DNA from 3 places in the Streptomyces sp. NPDC093018 genome. Region 1 is predicted to be linked to each of the others. Evidence: riboswitches for the same ligand, from Rfam matches in the RefSeq annotation. Region 1 holds a riboswitch; each other region holds the start of a gene.
The links. Region 1 has a riboswitch for thiamine pyrophosphate ahead of thiC (phosphomethylpyrimidine synthase ThiC). Riboswitches for the same ligand answer to the same signal wherever they lie in the genome.
Positions count from the first base shown of each region.

Region 2: linked by a shared signal. The riboswitch ahead of AB0N90_RS06775 (thiamine ABC transporter substrate-binding protein) and the one ahead of thiC (phosphomethylpyrimidine synthase ThiC) in region 1 are both predicted to bind thiamine pyrophosphate.
Region 3: linked by a shared signal. The riboswitch ahead of thiO (glycine oxidase ThiO) and the one ahead of thiC (phosphomethylpyrimidine synthase ThiC) in region 1 are both predicted to bind thiamine pyrophosphate.

Region 1 is NZ_JBFBFF010000005.1:413,004-416,255, forward strand. Features, by position in the region: gene AB0N90_RS15190 (YibE/F family protein) at 1-1,145, opposite strand, end outside; TPP riboswitch at 1,218-1,395, shown strand; gene thiC (phosphomethylpyrimidine synthase ThiC) at 1,388-3,172, shown strand.
Region 2 is NZ_JBFBFF010000002.1:636,907-640,158, reverse strand. Features, by position in the region: gene AB0N90_RS06780 (iron ABC transporter permease) at 1-503, opposite strand, end outside; gene AB0N90_RS06775 (thiamine ABC transporter substrate-binding protein) at 551-1,621, opposite strand; TPP riboswitch at 1,692-1,798, opposite strand; gene rlmN (23S rRNA (adenine(2503)-C(2))-methyltransferase RlmN) at 1,850-2,956, opposite strand; gene AB0N90_RS06765 (VOC family protein) at 3,098-3,252, opposite strand, start outside.
Region 3 is NZ_JBFBFF010000003.1:340,541-343,792, reverse strand. Features, by position in the region: gene AB0N90_RS08885 (Rv2175c family DNA-binding protein) at 1-154, opposite strand, end outside; gene AB0N90_RS08880 (FAD-dependent oxidoreductase) at 216-1,448, opposite strand; gene AB0N90_RS08875 (hypothetical protein) at 1,481-1,831, opposite strand; TPP riboswitch at 1,885-1,996, shown strand; gene thiO (glycine oxidase ThiO) at 2,033-3,226, shown strand; gene thiS (sulfur carrier protein ThiS) at 3,223-3,252, shown strand, end outside.

The DNA.
Region 1 (3,252 bases):
GGGTTGGCCTCGTGCAGCTCCCACACGGCGGAGGTCTGGGTGACCGTCACATCGTCCAGGACGCCGAGCGAGCCGATGATGACGCCGGCCAGCAGCAGACCGCTCATGTCGATCTTCGGATACAGCCCGTGGATCAGACCGGTGCTGTCGTCGGTGTTGCCGGTGAGGGCTGCCCAGCCGATGAACACGGAGCCGAGCAGACCGATCAGGGACAGCGAGATCAGCGTGCCGAGCACCGCGACGGACGTACGGGCCGACAGGCCGTGGCACATGTACAGGGCGATCAGCATGATGGCGCTCGACCCGATCACCGCCACCAGCAGGGGATTGGAGCCCTGGAGGACCGCGGGCAGGATGAACTGGTTCAGCACCAGGAAGCTCACCGCCAGCGCCACCAGGGCCATGACCCCGCGCAGCCGGCCCACCACCACGACGGCGAGCGCGAAGATGCCCGCGAGCAGCGCCATCGGGAACTTGCGGTTCACATCGGCGACCGAGTACTGGAGGTCCTTCGGAGCGGTCGGCTCGTAGGCGGCGATGACCTGCTCGCCCTGGTGCAGCTGCCGGGGCTGGTCGGGCTGCACGATCTCGGTGAACGTACGGCCCTTGTCCTTGCCGGTGTCGACCCGGACGGTCGCCTTCTTGCAGGTGCCGCCGGACTGCTGACCCGTCGAGGCTCCGCCGGAGGCATCACCGCTCGGCGCCCCGCCGCCGGCGTTCACCGAGGCGCAGCTCACCTCGGCCACCCGGGTCACGGTGGCCTGTTGGGTCTGCCGGTCGAAGCCGACACCGCTGTGCTTGTGCGCGGGAGCGCCACCGGGCCAGAGCACCACCAGACCGACCACGACCGCCGCGGCGAACGGGACGAGGATCGCCGCGATCACCTTGCGCAGATGCCGGGAGACGGGCGCGGCGGGGCCATGGCTGTGGCTGTGCCCGTGTCCATGCCCGTGCCCCGAGCCGTGTCCGTGGCTTGTGTCGTCGCTGTGCCCGCGCCCGTGGCCGTGATCCGGGGCCGGGGCAGGGCTCTGGGCCGGGGCCTGGGCTTGGCCGTGGTCGTGACGGTGGGCCTGGCTCGGGGATGCCGAGCCGTCGGGCCGGCGCGGGCCGGGCGGCTGGTACGGGTGCTGGTCCATCCGGGTCATCGCCAGATCATCGCAAGAACCGGGGAGGGCCCACTGTTCATCGCGTCACGGATGACGCTAGCGTGGAGACACCTTTGCACACGCGGGAGCTCGGAGCACCGGGCTGAGAGGGCGCTGACCTCCGTAGAAGCGATGTTTCACGTGGAACATGCGATGTTCCCCGGGAGACCTCGGACGACGGAAGCCGCTGCGTCGACCGCCGAACCTGTTACCGGGTAATGCCGGCGTAGGGAGTAGGTCTCATGACCAACAAGGACGCACGCACGCCTGCCTCCGTCCAGGACGACATGTCCTCGGAGGCCGGGAAGTCCATCGGCTGGCACAAGGCGTACGTCGAGGGCTCGCGCCCCGATCTGCGCGTGCCGGTCCGTCAGGTGCACCTCACCAACGGGCAGTCGGTCACGCTGTACGACACATCGGGCCCGTACACCGATCAGCTCGTCGACACGGACGTTCGCCGGGGGCTGGCGCCGCTGCGGGAGAACTGGATCATCGCCCGCGGTGACACCGAGGAGTATGCGGGCCGTCCCGTCCGTCCCGAGGACGACGGCATCAAGCACACCTCGCCGCGCGGCGGGCTGCGCAACCTGGACGCGGTCTTCCCGGGCCGTCCGCGCCAGCCGCGCCGGGGCCGGGGCGGGCAGGCGGTGACGCAGCTCGCGTATGCGCGCCGGGGCGAGATCACGCCCGAGATGGAGTTCGTGGCCCTCCGGGAGAACGTCTCCCCCGAGGTGGTCCGCGAGGAGATCGCGGCGGGCCGGGCGGTGCTGCCGGTCAACGTCAACCACCCGGAGATCGAGCCGATGATCATCGGCAAGCGGTTCCTGGTGAAGGTGAACGCCAACATCGGCAACTCCGCGGTGACGTCGTCCATCGAGGAGGAGGTCGAGAAGATGACCTGGGCGACCCGCTGGGGCGCCGACACGGTCATGGACCTCTCCACCGGCCGCAACATCCACACCACCCGCGAGTGGGTGCTGCGCAACTCCCCCGTCCCGATCGGCACGGTGCCGCTGTACCAGGCGCTGGAGAAGGTCGACGGCAGGGCGGAGGAGCTGACCTGGGAGATCTACAAGGACACCGTCATCGAGCAGGCCGAGCAGGGCGTGGACTACATGACCGTCCACGCGGGCGTACGGCTGCCGTTCGTACCGCTCACGGCCAATCGCAAGACCGGCATCGTCTCGCGGGGCGGCTCCATCATGGCCGCGTGGTGCCTGGCGCACCACAAGGACTCGTTCCTGTACGAGAACTTCGAGGAGCTGTGCGAGATCCTCGCCGCCTACGACGTCACGTACTCGCTGGGCGACGGACTGCGGCCCGGGTCCATCGCGGACGCCAATGACGAGGCCCAGTTCGCGGAGCTGCGCACGCTCGGGGAACTCGGCCGGATCGCCCGGCGGTTGAACGTACAGACGATGATCGAGGGCCCCGGGCATGTCCCGATGCACAAAATCAAGGAGAACATCGACCTCCAGCAGGAGATCTGCGACGAGGCCCCGTTCTATACGCTCGGCCCGCTGACCACCGACATCGCACCGGCGTACGACCACATCACCTCCGGTATCGGCGCCGCGATGATCGCCTGGTGGGGCACGGCGATGCTCTGCTACGTCACGCCGAAGGAACACCTGGGCCTGCCCAACCGGGACGATGTCAAGACCGGTGTCATCACCTACAAGATCGCCGCCCATGCGGCCGACCTCGCCAAGGGGCACCCGGGCGCGCAGGACTGGGACGACGCCCTCTCGGACGCGCGCTTCGAGTTCCGCTGGGAGGACCAGTTCAATCTGGCCCTCGACCCGGACACGGCCCGCGACTTCCATGACGAGACCCTTCCGGCCGAGCCCGCCAAGACGGCGCACTTCTGCTCCATGTGCGGCCCGAAGTTCTGCAGCATGAAGATCTCGCAGGACATCCGCCGCGAACACGGCGGCAACCGGACCGAGGTCGAGGAGGGCATGGCCCAGAAGTCCAAGGAGTTCGCCGAGGCCGGGAACCGGGTGTACCTGCCGATCGCGGACTGACGCGGACGCCGAGCGCCGCTCCGGCCGGGTCACCGGCTTCGGAGCGGCGCCTTGTCGGGCCGAAGGCCCCCGCCCGGTGG
Region 2 (3,252 bases), on a different contig from region 1:
GCGAACGGTGAGGCGCCGAGCATCCGCGCGGCCTCCTCCTGGCGGGGGTCGAGCTGGGCCCACAGCCCGCCCACGGTCCGTACGACGACCGCGTAGTTGAAGAAGACGTGCGCGAGCAGGATCGCCCACACGGTGGTGTCCAGCCGTACGCCCCACAGCTGGTCGAGCAGTCCGCCGTGGCCGACGAGCGCGAGGAAGGCGCTGCCGGCGACGACGGTGGGCAGCACGAACGGGACGGTGACGACGGCCCGCAGCACCTGTTTGCCGGGGAAGTCGAGGCGGGCGAAGACGAACGCGGCGGGCAGCGCGAGCAGCAGGGTGAGCGCGGTGGAGGCGAGCGCCTGCCAGGTGGTGAACCACAGCACCTGCCGGATGTCCGGCTGGGCGACCACGTCCGCGATCCGCCCGAACTGCCAGCCGCCGTCGGTCTTCAGGCCGCGGGCCACGATCGCGGCGACGGGCCAGGCGAAGAACAGGGCGAAGAACGCGACGGGCAGGGCCATCAGCCCCAGCCGCGCCGCGCTCCCGCGCCGTGTCCGCGCGCGGGCGGTCACTTCAGTACGAGTGACGTCCACGTCTTGACCCACTGATCACGGTCGGCGGCGATCTTCTCGGGGGCCATCGTCTCGGGGTGCCGGGCCGGCGGACCGTACTTGGTGAAGTCGGCCGGTACCTCGGCGCCCGCGACCACCGGGTAGACGTACATGTTCAGCGGCATGTCCTGCTGGAACTCCTTGGAGACCAGGAAGTCGAGGAACGCCTTGGCGCCCTTGGGGTTCTTCGCGTTGCTCAGCAGCCCGGCGAACTCGATCTGCCGGAAGCAGGTGCCGGTCGCCACGCCGGTGGGGGCGGTGGCGGGGCGCTTCTTGGCGTAGATCACCTCGGCGGGCGGGGAGGAGGCGTACGACACGACGAGCGGCCGGTCGCCGCCGGCCTTCTTGCCCTCCGAGGAGCCGGAGAACTCCTGGTAGTAGGCCTGCTCCCAGCCGTCGACGACCTTGACGCCGTTGGCCTTGAGCTTCTTCCAGTAGTCCTGCCAGCCGTTGTCCCCGAACCGCGCGGCGCTGCCCAGCAGAAAGCCGAGGCCCGGCGAGGCGGTGGCCGCGTTCTCGGTGACCAGGAGGTTCTTGTACTGGGGCTTGGCGAGGTCGGCGTAGGACTGCGGCGGGGCGAGGTGGTGCTCGCTGAAGTACGCCTTGTCGTAGTTGACGCAGATGTCGCCGTAGTCGACGGGCGTGACGCGGTGCTTGCCGTCGAGCTGGTACTGGGCGCCGACCTTGTCCAGGCCCTTGGCGGTGTACGGCTGGAACAGCCCGTTGTCGAGGGCGCGGGAGAGCAGGGTGTTGTCGACGCCGAAGAGGACGTCGCCCTGGGGGTTGTCCTTGGTCAGGATGGCCTTGTTGACGGCCTGTCCGGCGTCGCCGTCCTTGAGGACGCGGACCTTGTACCCGGAGCGCTTCTCGAAGTCCGCGAGCACGCTCTTGGAGACGGCCCACGAGTCATGGCTGACGAGCGTGACGGTCTTGCCGTCCGCCTTGTCCTGGCCCTGGTTCGAGCCGCACGCGGACAGCGCGACCAGGCCGAGCCCGACCGCCGCGACCACGAAGGTCTTGTTGTGCACTTGGTTGTCCTCCTGGGGTTGACCAGGAAGAACGCGGCCCTGTCCGGAGCATCCGGACAGGGCTCAACAGCTTGAGTAGTGACCGAACTTCCTACCCAGAATGACCTGGGCGAGGTTCAGAGGGTCTGCGGCCTGGTGCCGCACTCTCAGCGCTGTGGCGCTCCCCTGTCGGAATATGAAGATGTTTCGACTAATTCAATAATGAAGATGTGATGGAACGGGCTCAGACTACCGCTCGGTGGCGGCGAGCTGACCACAGGCTCCGTCGATCTCCTGCCCACGGGTGTCCCGGATCGTCACCGGCACGCCGTGCGCGGCGATCGCCTCCACGAACGCCTTCTCGTCCTCGGGCCGCGAGGCCGTCCACTTGGAGCCCGGAGTCGGGTTCAGCGGGATGAGGTTGACGTGCACGGGCCTGCCGCGCAGCAGCCGGCCGAGCCGGTCGCCGCGCCATGCCTGGTCGTTGATGTCACGGATGAGCGCGTACTCGATCGACAGCCGGCGGCCGCTCTTCTCGGCGTACTCGAACCCGGCGTCCAGCACCTCGCGCACCTTCCACCGCGTGTTCACGGGGACGAGGGTGTCGCGCAGCTCGTCGTCCGGGGCGTGCAGCGAGATCGCCAGACGGCACTTGAAGCCCTCGTCGGAGAACCGGTGGATGGCCGGCACCAGCCCGACCGTGGAGACGGTGATGCCGCGCTGGGAGAGACCGAGGCCGTCCGGCGCGGGGTCGGTGAGCGCGCGGATGGCGCCGACGACCCGCTTGTAGTTGGCGAGCGGCTCGCCCATGCCCATGAACACGATGTTCGACAGCCGCGCCGGGCCGCCCGGCACCTCGCCGTCGCGCAGCGCCCGCATGCCGTCCACGATCTGGTGGACGATCTCCGCGGTGGACAGATTGCGGTCCAGGCCGGCCTGCCCGGTCGCGCAGAACGGGCAGTTCATTCCGCAGCCCGCCTGCGAGCTGATGCACATGGTGACCCGGTCCGGGTACCGCATCAGCACGGACTCCACGAGGGTGCCGTCGAACAGCCGCCACAGCGTCTTGCGGGTGGTGCCCTCGTCGGTCGACAGATGCCGGACGACCGTCATCAGCTCCGGGAACAGCGCCTCGCGCAGCTTCTCCCGGGAGCCGGCCGGGATGTCGGTCCACTGCTCGGGGTCGTGCGCGTACCGCGCGAAGTAGTGCTGCGAAAGCTGCTTGGCACGGAACGGCTTCTCACCGATCCCGGCCACCGCTTCCTTGCGCTCGGCGGGCGAGAGATCGGCGAGATGCCGCGGCGGCTTCTTGGCTCCGCGCGGCGCGACAAAGGTGAGTTCTCCGGGCTTGGGCATGGTGGTACCAGTGTCGCAGATCCATTGGGGTGGCCCGCGGCATGCGTTCGCCCAGGCCGGACGGCGGTACGGCCCCAGGACGTGACGCCGTTCACAGCGCGGTGGTCCCCGGTCCGCCGCCGGCCTTGTGCCCGGCCCCGCCTACATCGGTTTCGGTTTGATCAGCGCGAAGGGGGCGCCCTGGGGGTCGGCGACCACGGTCATCCGGCCGGCCATCATGTCGAAGGGCGGGGCGAGGACCGTGCCGTTGCGTTTGACCAGGGCGTCCACGGTGGAGTCGACGTCGTCGACCGCGA
Region 3 (3,252 bases), on a different contig from region 1:
GCGCGCGGTTCTCGCCTCGGCGTACTGCGATGAGCTGGCCGTCCTTGACCATCTGCCGTACACGCGTCACCTCGATGCCGAACTGTTCGGCGATGTCGGGGAGGGTGAGCCAGGCGGGGACGAGAGCGTCGATCTTCGTGTCAATCTCGGTCACGAGTACTAGCGTAGGCGTTCGGCCGGGTGTGGTGCTTTATGCCGGTGCGCCGGTGGCGGCTTCAGCCGGTCGTGGCGTCCTTCAGCGGCCGGCCCGGATCCGCCAGCGCCGCCGCGTCCAGCGGGCGGCCCGCCTCGATCAGCTTGCGGCCCTGGGCGAGATCGCGCGGCCGGCCCACGGCCAGCAGGGCGACCAGGCGGTCCTCGCGCAGCCAGCACACCGTCCAGGCGGGGCCCGCGGGGTCGCCGCGCCGGACCAGCCGGTCGGCGGCGGCGTGGTGGCCCGCGTACTGGACGAACCGGCCGAACTGCTCGGACCAGAAGTACGGCACCGGGTCGTAGACGGCGGTGGTCTCGCCGAGGATGCCGGCGGCGACGGTGCGCGGGCCCTGGAGGGCGTTGTCCCAGTGGTGCACGAGGAGGCGTTCGCCGTAGCGGGCCGAGGGGAAGGAGGCGCAGTCGCCGACCGCGTACACATCGGGTGCGGAGGCGCGCAGCCGGGCGTCGGTGACGACCTCGCCCGACGCGCCCAGCTCGATGCCGGAGCCGGTCAGCCAGCCGGTGGCGGGGCGGGCGCCGATGCCGACGACGACCGCGCCCGCGGGCAGCCGGGTGCCGTCGGACAGCACCACCGCGCCGGGCTCGACGCGCTCCACGCGTGCGCCGGTGCGCAGTTCGGCGCCGCTGTCGGCGTACCAGCGGGCCATGGGGGCGGCGACCTCGGCGGGCAGCACCCCGGCGAGCGGCCGGTCGGCGGCCTCGACGACGGTCACCGCGCAGCCGGCCTCCCGGGCGGCCGTGGCGAACTCGGCGCCGATCCAGCCGGCGCCGACGACCACGATGTCGTGCTGCCGGGCGAGCACCGGCCGCAGCCGTTCGGCGTCGTCCAGGGTGCGCAGCAGATGCACGCCGGGGACGCCCTCGGTGCCGGGCAGGGTGACCGGTTCGGCGCCGGTGGCGAGCACCAGGACGTCGTACGGCACCGGGCCCGCCTCGGTGTCCAGTTCATGGTCGGAGGGGCGGGCCCCGAGTACCTCGCAGCCGAGCCTGAGGTCCACGCCGAGCGCGTCGAAGTCGAGGTCGAAGGCGGAGCCCTCGGCCTTGCCGAGCAGGACGGCCTTGGACAGCGGCGGCCGGTCGTACGGCTGGTGCGGTTCGGCGCCGATGACGGTCACCTCGCCCGCGAAACCCCTCTCCCGCAGGGCGACCGCGGTCTGCACCCCGGCCATGCCCGCGCCGACGACGACCACGCGCCGGATCCCTGCCGTGCCCTCCTGGGCTGTCTGCTCGCTCACCCGATCACCATAGACAGATGACGATCAGTCAGTCAGGGGGCGGGCGCGGTGACCTGTTCCACGACGCTCGTGCCGGAGCCGGGTTTCGACTCCCATTCCCAGGTCTCCTCCAGGCGCACCCGGCCGTCGGGCAGTTCCACGACCGTGGACGCGCAGTGGCCGCAGGCCGTGCTGCCGTCGGTGCGCAGCTGCACGTACCGGAAGTCCAGGCGGTCGCCCGCGCGGGTGCCGACCAGATGGCCGCGGACGATGTCGCCGCCCCGGTACTCGGCCCAGATCGCGCCGCCTTCCTCGTGGTAGGCGAAGCGGGTCCGGGTACCGACCTGACCTGCGGACTGGTCGGCGACGGGGGCGAGGACCAGTCCGTCCAGCGACGGGGCCATGACCAAGGGCTCCCTTACGGGTGACGAGGGGGGCGGGCTAGGGTGGCCACCGTACAAGCACTCGCGGGAGCCCGGACGCACCGGGCTGAGAGGGAGGCTGGCGGCCTCCGACCGTACGAACCTGATCCGGGTCATGCCGGCGAAGGGAGGGGCTGGACGCCCATGCCGTCACGTACGTCATACACATCCGATACGCCACACGTGTCCCGTACGTCCCCTGCGTCCGAGGGGTCGGGCACGTCCGACGTCCTGGTCGTCGGGGGCGGGATCATCGGTCTGGTCACGGCCTGGCGCGCGGCGCGCCGGGGGCTCGCGACGGCCCTGGTGGATCCGGCTCCGGGCGGCGGGGCCGCGCAGGTCGCGGCCGGGATGCTGGCCGCGGTCACCGAACTGCACTACGGCGAGGAGACGCTGCTCGCCCTCAATCTGGAGTCGGCGCGCCGCTACCCCGGCTTCGTGGCCGAGCTGACCGAGGCGAGCGGCCGGGACCTCGGCTACCGGCGCTGCGGCACGCTCGCGGTCGCGCTGGACGCCGACGACCGCGCCCATCTGCGTGAACTGCATGCCCTCCAGCAGCGCTGCGGCCTGGACGCGCAGTGGCTGTCGGGGCGGGAGTGCCGCCGCCTGGAGCCGATGCTGGCGCCTGGGGTGCGCGGCGGGCTGCGGGTCGACGGCGACCACCAGATCGATCCGCGCCGGCTGGCCGCGGCGCTGGTGACCGCGTGCGAGCGGGCCGGGGTGGTGTTCCACCGGGTGTGGGCGCAGCGGCTGGACGTCATACGGGACCGGGCCGTCGGGGTCACCACGGCGGACGGGGCGCCGCTCACCGCCGGGCAGGTGGTGCTCGCGGGCGGCAGCCTCAGCGGGCGGCTCGCGGGGGTGCCCCGGGAGCTGGTGCCGCCGGTGCGGCCGGTGAAGGGGCAGGTGCTGCGGCTGGCGGTGCCCGAGCGGTACGCGCCGTTCCTCAGCCGGACCGTGCGGGCCGTGGTCCGCGGCGGGCAGTTGTACCTGGTGCCCCGGGAGAACGGCGAGCTGGTCGTCGGCGCCACCAGCGAGGAGCTGGGCTGGGACACGACGGTCACCGCGGGCGGGGTGTACGAGCTGTTGCGCGACGCGCACGAGCTGGTGCCGGGCATCACCGAGCTGCCGCTCACCGAGACCCGGGCCGGGCTGCGGCCCGGGTCCCCTGACAACGCGCCGCTGCTCGGGCCGTCCGGGCTCGACGGGCTGCTGCTGGCGACCGGGCACCACCGCAACGGGGTGCTGCTCACGCCGGTCACCGGGGATGTGATGGGGCAGTTGCTGGCGGGAGGCCCGCTGCCCGAGGAAGCCCGTCCGTTCACGCCGGAGCGCTTCGGCGCGCCGCGCACGCAGCAACTGGAGCAGACCGTATGAGCGCCGTGTCGTCCACCATCACCGTC